DNA from 2 places in the Rossellomorea marisflavi genome. Region 2 is predicted to be linked to the other one. Evidence: a T-box and tRNA genes for the amino acid it is inferred to sense, from the RefSeq annotation. Region 2 holds a T-box; the other holds one or more tRNA genes.
What was found. The T-box of region 2 lies ahead of thrS (threonine--tRNA ligase). A T-box ahead of a tRNA ligase gene usually reads a tRNA of that ligase, here a tRNA-Thr.
Positions count from the first base shown of each region.

Region 1: it encodes a tRNA-Thr, which carries the amino acid that the T-box ahead of thrS (threonine--tRNA ligase) is inferred to sense. The anticodon was not compared.

Region 1 covers NZ_CP081870.1:3,719,360-3,724,145, reverse strand. The annotation lists gene K6T23_RS19430 (TcaA NTF2-like domain-containing protein) at 1-184, shown strand, start outside; gene K6T23_RS19425 (TcaA NTF2-like domain-containing protein) at 344-1,102, shown strand; gene K6T23_RS19420 (hypothetical protein) at 1,259-1,405, shown strand; tRNA gene K6T23_RS19415 (tRNA-Glu) at 1,599-1,673, shown strand; tRNA gene K6T23_RS19410 (tRNA-Val) at 1,677-1,752, shown strand; tRNA gene K6T23_RS19405 (tRNA-Thr) at 1,856-1,931, shown strand; tRNA gene K6T23_RS19400 (tRNA-Lys) at 1,968-2,043, shown strand; tRNA gene K6T23_RS19395 (tRNA-Leu) at 2,054-2,138, shown strand; tRNA gene K6T23_RS19390 (tRNA-Gly) at 2,142-2,216, shown strand; tRNA gene K6T23_RS19385 (tRNA-Arg) at 2,307-2,383, shown strand; tRNA gene K6T23_RS19380 (tRNA-Pro) at 2,390-2,466, shown strand; tRNA gene K6T23_RS19375 (tRNA-Ala) at 2,475-2,550, shown strand; tRNA gene K6T23_RS19370 (tRNA-Met) at 2,587-2,660, shown strand; tRNA gene K6T23_RS19365 (tRNA-Ile) at 2,681-2,754, shown strand; tRNA gene K6T23_RS19360 (tRNA-Ser) at 2,766-2,858, shown strand; tRNA gene K6T23_RS19355 (tRNA-Met) at 2,882-2,955, shown strand; tRNA gene K6T23_RS19350 (tRNA-Asp) at 3,080-3,156, shown strand; tRNA gene K6T23_RS19345 (tRNA-Phe) at 3,191-3,266, shown strand; tRNA gene K6T23_RS19340 (tRNA-Tyr) at 3,272-3,355, shown strand; tRNA gene K6T23_RS19335 (tRNA-Trp) at 3,398-3,471, shown strand; tRNA gene K6T23_RS19330 (tRNA-His) at 3,484-3,559, shown strand; tRNA gene K6T23_RS19325 (tRNA-Gln) at 3,566-3,640, shown strand; tRNA gene K6T23_RS19320 (tRNA-Cys) at 3,645-3,718, shown strand; tRNA gene K6T23_RS19315 (tRNA-Leu) at 3,741-3,825, shown strand; tRNA gene K6T23_RS19310 (tRNA-Gly) at 3,841-3,914, shown strand; tRNA gene K6T23_RS19305 (tRNA-Ile) at 3,929-4,005, shown strand; tRNA gene K6T23_RS19300 (tRNA-Asn) at 4,014-4,088, shown strand; rRNA gene K6T23_RS19295 (16S ribosomal RNA) at 4,350-4,786, shown strand, end outside.
Region 2 covers NZ_CP081870.1:3,006,371-3,011,156, forward strand. The annotation lists gene infC (translation initiation factor IF-3) at 1-334, opposite strand, end outside; ribosomal protein L20 leader region at 416-548, opposite strand; gene thrS (threonine--tRNA ligase) at 708-2,642, opposite strand; T-box leader at 2,726-2,958, opposite strand; gene ytxC (sporulation protein YtxC) at 3,026-3,874, opposite strand; gene dnaI (primosomal protein DnaI) at 4,512-4,786, opposite strand, start outside.

The sequences.
Region 1 (4,786 bases), 710 kb from region 2:
CGATGTGACCGTCGGTGATATTGAAGAAGACGGCGATGCCTACATTGTTCACCTCGAAGACACTTTCAGCATCACGAAATCCGACGGCAGTGAGAATGAGAGTACGTTTGATACGATCTACAAAGTGATATCGACTGAAGATGGCTATCAGGTCAATAAGCTGATCGATACGGACGAACAATAGATATGAAATGCATGAAGAAGATGATTCCCATCCAAGAGGGGATCATCTTTTTTTATGAATCGATCCTCTATCTACCATATTGATAGAAACGATGTGTCGGACTGAACGGGATTTTAGAAAAAGACCACTATCAGTGAGGGAAATCACGTTATAAAAGGAGTGCTGCCGGGGGAACGGCCGCTCACAGGGACGTTTGACGGAAGCTATTCCACCTTTAAAGAAAAACAAGATCTTTCCTTCAATGAAGCCTGTGAAAATGAACTTGAGGTGAGCATTGATTTTGGAGCGGGATATGTCTATGTCGATGAGTACGATGAAATCAGCGTGCTACTCATTAATGGAAAGAAGCAAGAAAAGCTTCCACATGATACGCCACTCGGCCCATTTGCGACCGATGGTTCTGTCACAGCTACAGGGGAGTTCGAGTATAAAGGAAAAACCTATAAGTCTGTCCCGCAGAAGATTCAAACGTCCGGACCTAATTTCCTAACGTTTCAGTATCCCGAGCTTGATGACATTCGCGAAGCAGAGGAAGAAGCTTTCGAACAGGAAGCTATAGAGGCTCTGGAAGCAGAAGAAACGGAGGGAAATATCCGCACCTTTATAGAAGATTATACGTATGAGAGCGCACATGCGAGGAACGAGGGGGATTTTTGGCTAGTCGAGTACATGCATCATCCCGATGGAGAAGCTTACGCAGAGTCCAGGGATTTTATTGAGTATCTTTATGAAAATGATATAAAGGAGGAAGTCATTGATTTTAAGGTTATTAGTATAGAAGAAGACGGTAGCGATTACCTCGTCACCACACAGGAGACCTTCGATATCTACGATTCGTCTGGAGATGTGTCCCGTAAAAGCTACAAGACAACGTATGGATCACAGATTCTGCCGGCGTCCTGCAGGTATGGGAGCTGATCGAGACCAATGAAATCTAAGGGGACTGCCCGGTGAAGGCGGGGCAGTATGGTTGCCACATTAAACTTTACATCATTCAAACCCGTCCTTAGCATAATCTTTACATTCCTTTGATAAACTAAAGGCAACAAGATTAACCAACCAGGAGGGATCGCGATGCTTCGTACATTTTTAAGGGAATGGCATAAGTTCTGGTTCTTCACCTTCAATTACCGTCTGGATACGACCCACGACAGCAGTTTGTTGAATAAATATCAGGAAAAATCCAGATATCACGGAGACAAACTTGTACAGCTCTTGTAGCTGTCTTTTTTATTTTTAGAAAACCACCACATTTATATTGTGGAAACACTCCTATATGTGGTATCTTAATCTTCTAGCAGTCAACCGGCTGAAAAAAAACGAACTCGTTCGGTGAAATATTTTTGAAAAGAAGTTGACTTCTGCGAAATAAGATGATATAGTAATTCTTGTCCTTAAGAGACGCATACATAACGGCCCATTGGTCAAGCGGTTAAGACACCGCCCTTTCACGGCGGTAACACGGGTTCGAATCCCGTATGGGTCACCATTTGGAGGATTAGCTCAGCTGGGAGAGCATCTGCCTTACAAGCAGAGGGTCGGCGGTTCGATCCCGTCATCCTCCACCATAGTTTTTTCACGAAGCGCAAGCGGAGTGACAATAACTTACCATTAAGTTCTTAACCTTTGCGCAGATGTTAAGGCAAAGCGAAAAGAACGATTATACACCATGCCGGTGTAGCTCAACTGGTAGAGCAACTGACTTGTAATCAGTAGGTTGGGGGTTCAAGTCCTCTTGCCGGCACCACTTTTGTTCGATTGGTTTGGACAAAGCAAGCAGAACGAGCCATTAGCTCAGTTGGTAGAGCATCTGACTTTTAATCAGAGGGTCGAAGGTTCGAATCCTTCATGGCTCACCATTTGTATCATGCGGGTGTGGCGGAATTGGCAGACGCACCAGACTTAGGATCTGGCGCCGCAAGGCGTGGGGGTTCAAGTCCCTTCACCCGCACCATATGCGGAAGTAGTTCAGTGGTAGAACACCACCTTGCCAAGGTGGGGGTCGCGGGTTCGAATCCCGTCTTCCGCTCCATTATTGTTGCCTCGCCGCATTGGCGGACCGACAGAAGCACAGGTTTACAATCCTTCATTGGATTCACTTGATGCAGGATAATAAATACGTGCGCCCGTAGCTCAATTGGATAGAGCGTTTGACTACGGATCAAAAGGTTAGGGGTTCGACTCCTCTCGGGCGCGCCATTATATCGGGAAGTAGCTCAGCTTGGTAGAGCACTTGGTTTGGGACCAAGGGGTCGCAGGTTCGAATCCTGTCTTCCCGACCACTTTCTTTGGGGCCTTAGCTCAGCTGGGAGAGCGCCTGCTTTGCACGCAGGAGGTCAGCGGTTCGATCCCGCTAGGCTCCACCAACGATCCTTTGATCGAACATATAGGTTATTCATCATGGCGGTGTAGCTCAGCTGGCTAGAGCGTACGGTTCATACCCGTGAGGTCGGGGGTTCGATCCCCTCCGCCGCTATTTACATACGGTTATGCTTTGGACCCTTAGCTCAGTTGGTTAGAGCAGACGGCTCATAACCGTCCGGTCGCAGGTTCGAGTCCTGCAGGGTCCATTTATACATACGGAGGAATACCCAAGTCCGGCTGAAGGGATCGGTCTTGAAAACCGACAGGGGTGTCAAAGCCCGCGGGGGTTCGAATCCCCCTTCCTCCTCCATATTTCCTTTCATCTTTTATCGTCGCGGGGTGGAGCAGTTCGGTAGCTCGTCGGGCTCATAACCCGAAGGTCGCAGGTTCAAATCCTGTCCCCGCAATACCATGTTGATCCGAGAGGATCGGGATGTAGTGACAATGATAGCTTTGCTATCGCAGCACATTGATGTTTATTTCGCTAATGCGAATACTAATGATAGCTATTTTGCTATCGCAAAAAGCTTTGGTCCGGTAGTTCAGTTGGTTAGAATGCCTGCCTGTCACGCAGGAGGTCGCGGGTTCGAGTCCCGTCCGGACCGCCATTTATCTTTTTTATATGTAACAAAGACCTTTTATGGCTCAGTAGCTCAGTTGGTAGAGCAATGGACTGAAAATCCATGTGTCGGCGGTTCGATTCCGTCCTGAGCCACCATTGATGGAGGGGTAGCGAAGTGGCTAAACGCGGCGGACTGTAAATCCGCTCCTTCGGGTTCGGCAGTTCGAATCTGCCCCCCTCCACCATTTGTTTTCTTGAACTAGGTTCAAGTATAGAACGATCTATATAGGGGCATAGTTTAACGGTAGAACGAAGGTCTCCAAAACCTTTGGTGTGGGTTCGATTCCTACTGCCCCTGCCAAAAAAACACATGGCGATTGTGGCGAAGTGGTTAACGCACCGGATTGTGGTTCCGGCATTCGTGGGTTCGATTCCCATCAGTCGCCCCATATTATTGGGCTATAGCCAAGCGGTAAGGCATCGCACTTTGACTGCGACATGCGTTGGTTCGAATCCAGCTAGCCCAGCCAATAAGGCGGTATAGCCAAGTGGTAAGGCAGAGGTCTGCAAAACCTTCACCACCGGTTCAAATCCGGTTACCGCCTCCAATTTTATTTTTTTTCAGCACCTGCCGGTGTGGCGGAATAGGCAGACGCGCACGACTCAAAATCGTGTTCCGTAAGGAGTGCCGGTTCGACCCCGGCCACCGGTACCATTTTCAATTTAACATGCGGGTGTAGTTTAATGGTAAAACCTCAGCCTTCCAAGCTGATGTCGTGGGTTCGATTCCCATCACCCGCTCCAATTTATTTTCATGCGGGCCTATAGCTCAGCTGGTTAGAGCGCACGCCTGATAAGCGTGAGGTCGGTGGTTCGAGTCCACTTAGGCCCACCATCTACCATTCCGCAGTAGCTCAGTGGTAGAGCTATCGGCTGTTAACCGATCGGTCGCAAGTTCGAATCTTGCCTGCGGAGCCATTTCTTTTTAAAATTTTTTGAAAAAGTTTGAAAAAGAAGTTGACTTCTGCGAAGTTAATTGGTAAGCTGGTAATTGTTGCTGAGGCAATGTCGTCAAAAACTTTTTAAAATAAAGTATTGACAACAAACATCGATTACTGTAATATAGTAAGGGTCGCTTCGAGAGAAGCACTTGATATTTGAACCTTGAAAACTGAACAAAACAAGACAAACACGTCAACGTTAATTCTAGATTTATTTTTAAAAGAGCTATTCAAACTTTTTATGGAGAGTTTGATCCTGGCTCAGGACGAACGCTGGCGGCGTGCCTAATACATGCAAGTCGAGCGGATCGATGGGAGCTTGCTCCCTGAGATCAGCGGCGGACGGGTGAGTAACACGTGGGTAACCTGCCTGTAAGACTGGGATAACTCCGGGAAACCGGGGCTAATACCGGATAACACCTACCCCCGCATGGGGGAAGGTTGAAAGGTGGCTTCGGCTATCACTTACAGATGGACCCGCGGCGCATTAGCTAGTTGGTGAGGTAATGGCTCACCAAGGCGACGATGCGTAGCCGACCTGAGAGGGTGATCGGCCACACTGGGACTGAGACACGGCCCAGACTCCTACGGGAGGCAGCAGTAGGGAATCTTCCGCAATGGACGAAAGTCTGACGGAGCAACGCCGCGTGAGTGAAGAAGGTTTTCGGATCGTAA
Region 2 (4,786 bases):
CTTTGTCTCCTTTTTCAAGGAACTTACGAGCATTGCGAAGTTTCGTATTGAAATCATGGTCATCGATCGTCGGGCTCAGGCGAACCTCTTTCAGATTGATGATCTTTTGATTTTTACGGGCTTCTTTTTCTTTCTTCTGTTGTTCGAACTTAAACTTTCCGTAGTCCATGATACGGGCAACGGGTGGTTTTGCAGTTGGAGCAACGAGAACAAGATCAAGATTGACGCGTTCTGCGATTTCAAGGGCTTCGTTCTTGGTTTTGATTCCAAGCTGTTCACCATTCTGATCGATCAGACGCACTTCACGGGCACGAATCGTTTCGTTTAAGATCATGTCTTTGCTAATAACTAGCCACCTCCAAGGTAATTTAAAAGAATACGCGGTATCGGTTTGCAGCACCCGACCTTCATTTCAGAAACAAAAAAGATGCGAGTGTCGAAACACCCGCATCTGATTATAAAGCACATCGCTTAATTATCATGAAAGTTACCTGGTAACTGCAAAACGCGTCATTCAGGTGAGAAGCGGGATGCCTCTACTTGTACCAAACTGTATTCAATTCACCTTAGATACTATACCATAAGACAATACCAAAGTCAAACCGGTTTGTCACAACGTATTTCATGATAGCATTCATCTCGGTAGAGTGCAACCTTTTTTTGAGGTTTTCCCGAAAGATGCATGCTAACCGGCAAAAAGAAAGACGTTATCCGCGTTTCGCTTCGGATTTCACCATATCAGCAAAGGCATCGAAGGAAAGCGTTTCTGACTTCTGTTCACCATACTTGCGGACATTGACGGCTTTTTCTTTGATTTCGTTATCCCCGACAACGAGCATGTATGGCACCTTGCTCATCTGGGCTTCACGGATCTTGTAGCCGATTTTTTCATTCCGGTCATCAATATCGACACGGAGGCCTTCAGCCTGCAATTTTTCCTGTACTTCTTTGGCATAGTCGAAATGCACATCCGGCGATACCGGGATGACCTGTACCTGAGTCGGTGCGAGCCATGTCGGGAATGCTCCTTTGTACTCTTCGATGAGGAATGCCACGAAGCGTTCCATTGTCGATACGACACCGCGGTGGATAACGACCGGACGATGTTGCTTCCCGTCTTCCCCTACATAAGTGAGATCGAAACGTTCCGGAAGAAGGAAGTCCAGCTGGACAGTGGAAAGGGTCTCTTCTTTGCCGAGGGCAGTCTTCACTTGAACGTCAAGCTTCGGTCCGTAGAAAGCCGCTTCCCCTTCTGCTTCGAAATAGTCGATTTCCAGCTCATCCATGGCTTCTTTCAGCATGCCTTGAGCCTTGTTCCACATCTCGTCGTCATCGAAGTATTTCTCTTTGTCTTCCGGATCGCGGTAAGACAGGCGGAAGGAATACTCGTTGATATCGAAGTCTTTATATACTTCCTGTACAAGATGGACCACACGCTTGAATTCATCCTTGATCTGATCCGGGCGGACGAAGATATGGGCATCATTCAACGTCATTCCACGTACACGCTGGAGGCCAGAGAGGGCACCGGACATTTCATAGCGGTGCATGAGACCCAATTCCGCGATACGGATCGGCAGCTCCCGGTAGCTGTGGATGCTGTTTTTATAAATCATCATATGATGTGGGCAGTTCATCGGACGGAGAACAAGATCTTCGTTGTCCATCTCCATGATCGGGAACATATCTTCCTGGTAGTGATCCCAGTGACCGCTTGTTTTGTAAAGCTCGACGCTTGCGAGTGCCGGAGTATACACGTGGTTGTAGCCCAGGCGCTCCTCTTTATCCACGATATAACGTTCGACGATGCGGCGGACGGTTGCCCCTTTCGGAAGCCACATCGGCAGACCCTGACCGACCTTTTGGGACGTCATGAACAGATCCAGTTCCTTCCCGATTTTACGGTGATCGCGTTCCTTCGCTTCTTCAAGCAGGCGGAGATGCTCTTCCAGGTCTTCTTTCTTGAAGAAAGCTGTACCATAGATCCGCTGCAGCATTTTGTTGTCGCTGTTTCCGCGCCAGTAGGCACCTGCGATGCTGAGGAGTTTGAACTCCTTGATCTTGTTGGTCGACGGGATGTGGATCCCACGGCAAAGGTCGAAGAATTCGCCTTGTTCGTAGATGGATACCTGCTCCCCTTCAGGGATGGCTTCAAGAAGCTCGAGCTTATATTCATCGCCGACTTCCTCATAAATGCGCTGGGCTTCATCACGGCTTACCTCTTTACGGATGACCTCGAGGTTTTCACCGGTGATCTTTTTCATTTCCTTTTCGATCAAAGGAAGATCTTCAGGTGTGAAGGTATGCTCGGAATCGACATCATAGTAGAATCCACCTTCGATGACCGGTCCGATGCCGAGTTTCGTTTCGGGATACAGGCGTTTGATCGCCTGAGCCATCAAGTGGGCTGTACTGTGGCGCAAGATTTCCAGGGCGTCTTCACCTGGTGGAGTGATGATTTCGATGCTTCCATCGCTTTCAATTCCTGTCCGGAGATCAATCAGATTCCCATTCACTTTCCCTGCCAATGCCTTTTTCTTCAGACCTGGTGAGATCGAGGCTGCGATTTCCTCTGTTGTTGTCCCTTTTGGGAACTCCTTCACATTCCCATCAGGGAACTGCATTTTCACTACTTCTGACATAGCATATCACTCCTTTTATGATTCATCATTGGCCAAGAATCGGCCGAATAAAAAACAAAAAACCCCGTCTCTCCGTAAATATACGAAGGGACGAGGTTGTACTCGCGGTTCCACCCAACTTTTCATCCCCATCACGGGAATGACTTCATTGTCTTGATAACGACGTTTCGCCGTCGATGACTACTGGGGATAGCCCCGTTCGCAATCGAAGTTCAGAGGTGGTCAATTCATCCTTGCTGATAGGAAGCTTGCAGCCATTCGGCTTCCCTCTCTGTAATCCCGTCCGGAAGATTGTTGTCCTCATCATAACCTGTTTGTATGCACTTAGTATGTAGGTATTATAATCGGTTATGTCCGGAAAAGCAAGAGGGCGCCATCCTATCTTATTCGTTGGCAAGATCCAGGGGGATGCACGGATCGGGGAAGTAGCTGACCGGAAGGATATCCAGTCTGTCTTCAAATATATTTCTCAGGGTGGTGACGATTTTCTCCTCTTCCGTTCCATATACAAAAATGCTTTTCGGTGCAAGCGACAGTAACGGAGCGATGGTGGAGGAATCTACATACAGGGGGTGCTGAAAGAACAATCGTTTATCGATGGCGTTCATCAGCTCTTCCTTCGTCACTTCCGTATAGTGACCATCGAAAAAACGGAAGCCTGTCCTCGAAGGATACAAGTGGATGGTATCGGTCCTCTCTCCCCTGATGGCGAGATACTCCCTCAGCATCTGGATGAACACTTGATATTCCTGCTCCATCTTGTACTCATCAATGGCAAGTCCGAGCATCTCCCTCCATTTATCATGGAGGTTCTTCAACCTGAATGTCGCAAAGGAATCGAACGTGACAGGTGCCGGATGGCAGAGGAGGTTCTGAACTTCTCCCAACACGAGCCCACTCTCATCCCAGTCGGTCAAGAATTCCGTCAGTTCCGGTCGTTCCCCGCTCCTCATTTCTGAAATGATGGCGCAGATCTGGTCCACTTCCTCCGGATCATTGTAATAATAATCCGCTTTAAGGGTCTCTTCCGTCCACCCCTTCCACATCTCGTTGATGATGAAGGTCGTCAGGCTTGTTCCAAGACTGATTCTATCACGGTCGGTCTTCACTTCTATCGAAATTGCATAGTGGCTGCATCTTTGAATCTGCGTTTCCTTTATCCAGGATGGTGCGCACAGATGCTTCTGACATCGCAGTGCATCAGCCTTTCGTCTGAAAATCAATTCTACCAATCGATCCCGCCTCCTTAAAGCCATTTCCCTGCTTTATGTATATGGAGGGCCTGGCCAATTTAGAAGTGGGGGGCGAATAAATTTACAGGACGGGTCCGGGTCGGGCACGTTTTCGGGACTCTGCAAAGGAGGTCTGGACAACACGAAAAGGGATTATTTTTTACCAAGACAATCCATGTGGGTCTTCCCATCGTTCCCTTGCGAGACGGGGTATGCGTGATCGTAGTCGGCTGGCATGCTGCTCTTTCCTCTGGAGTCTTCCGATCAACCGCAGGCACTTCTGTAATCATTGGACAATTGAAAAAGAGGATGGGACAAAACTAAAAGAGGCCCCTTTAATGCCGAACACGATCAGTATAGGATCTTACTACCGCTCATGATCTCCGTGCAAGACTTCGCTTTCCGCGGGTAGCCCGTGAGCCTCCTCGGCACGCCTCCGGGGTCTCACATCAGCTACTCTTCCCGCTGGAGTCTTCGTCTTACACTCCGATCAACCGCTGGAAACGATGAAATTTAAATGTTCATTAAACGAATTTAAAACCCGAATCATTTGCTTTATCGTAGGCACGATTCGGGTTTTACTATGACTAAAACATATTTGTCTTAGCCTCTTCGCTACACGGTTGCACAAGCCACTCTATTCCCGTCTGTTACGTCCATCGATCAGAACGGGTGCGGCCAGGTATTTGATCCTTTCCATGATCCTCGCGGCTTTTAGTTTTTCCTCTTCCCCGCGCTGTGAATAGGTAAGGTGATGGGTCAACTCGCTATGATTGAAGTTGGAGGTGAAGAAGGTCGGCAGGTTTTCAAGCATCCTGTACTGCAGGATCGTACCGAGGATTTCATCCCGCCCCCAACTTGACATCGTTTCCGCCCCGATATCATCGAGCATGAGGATCGGCGCCGTTTTGA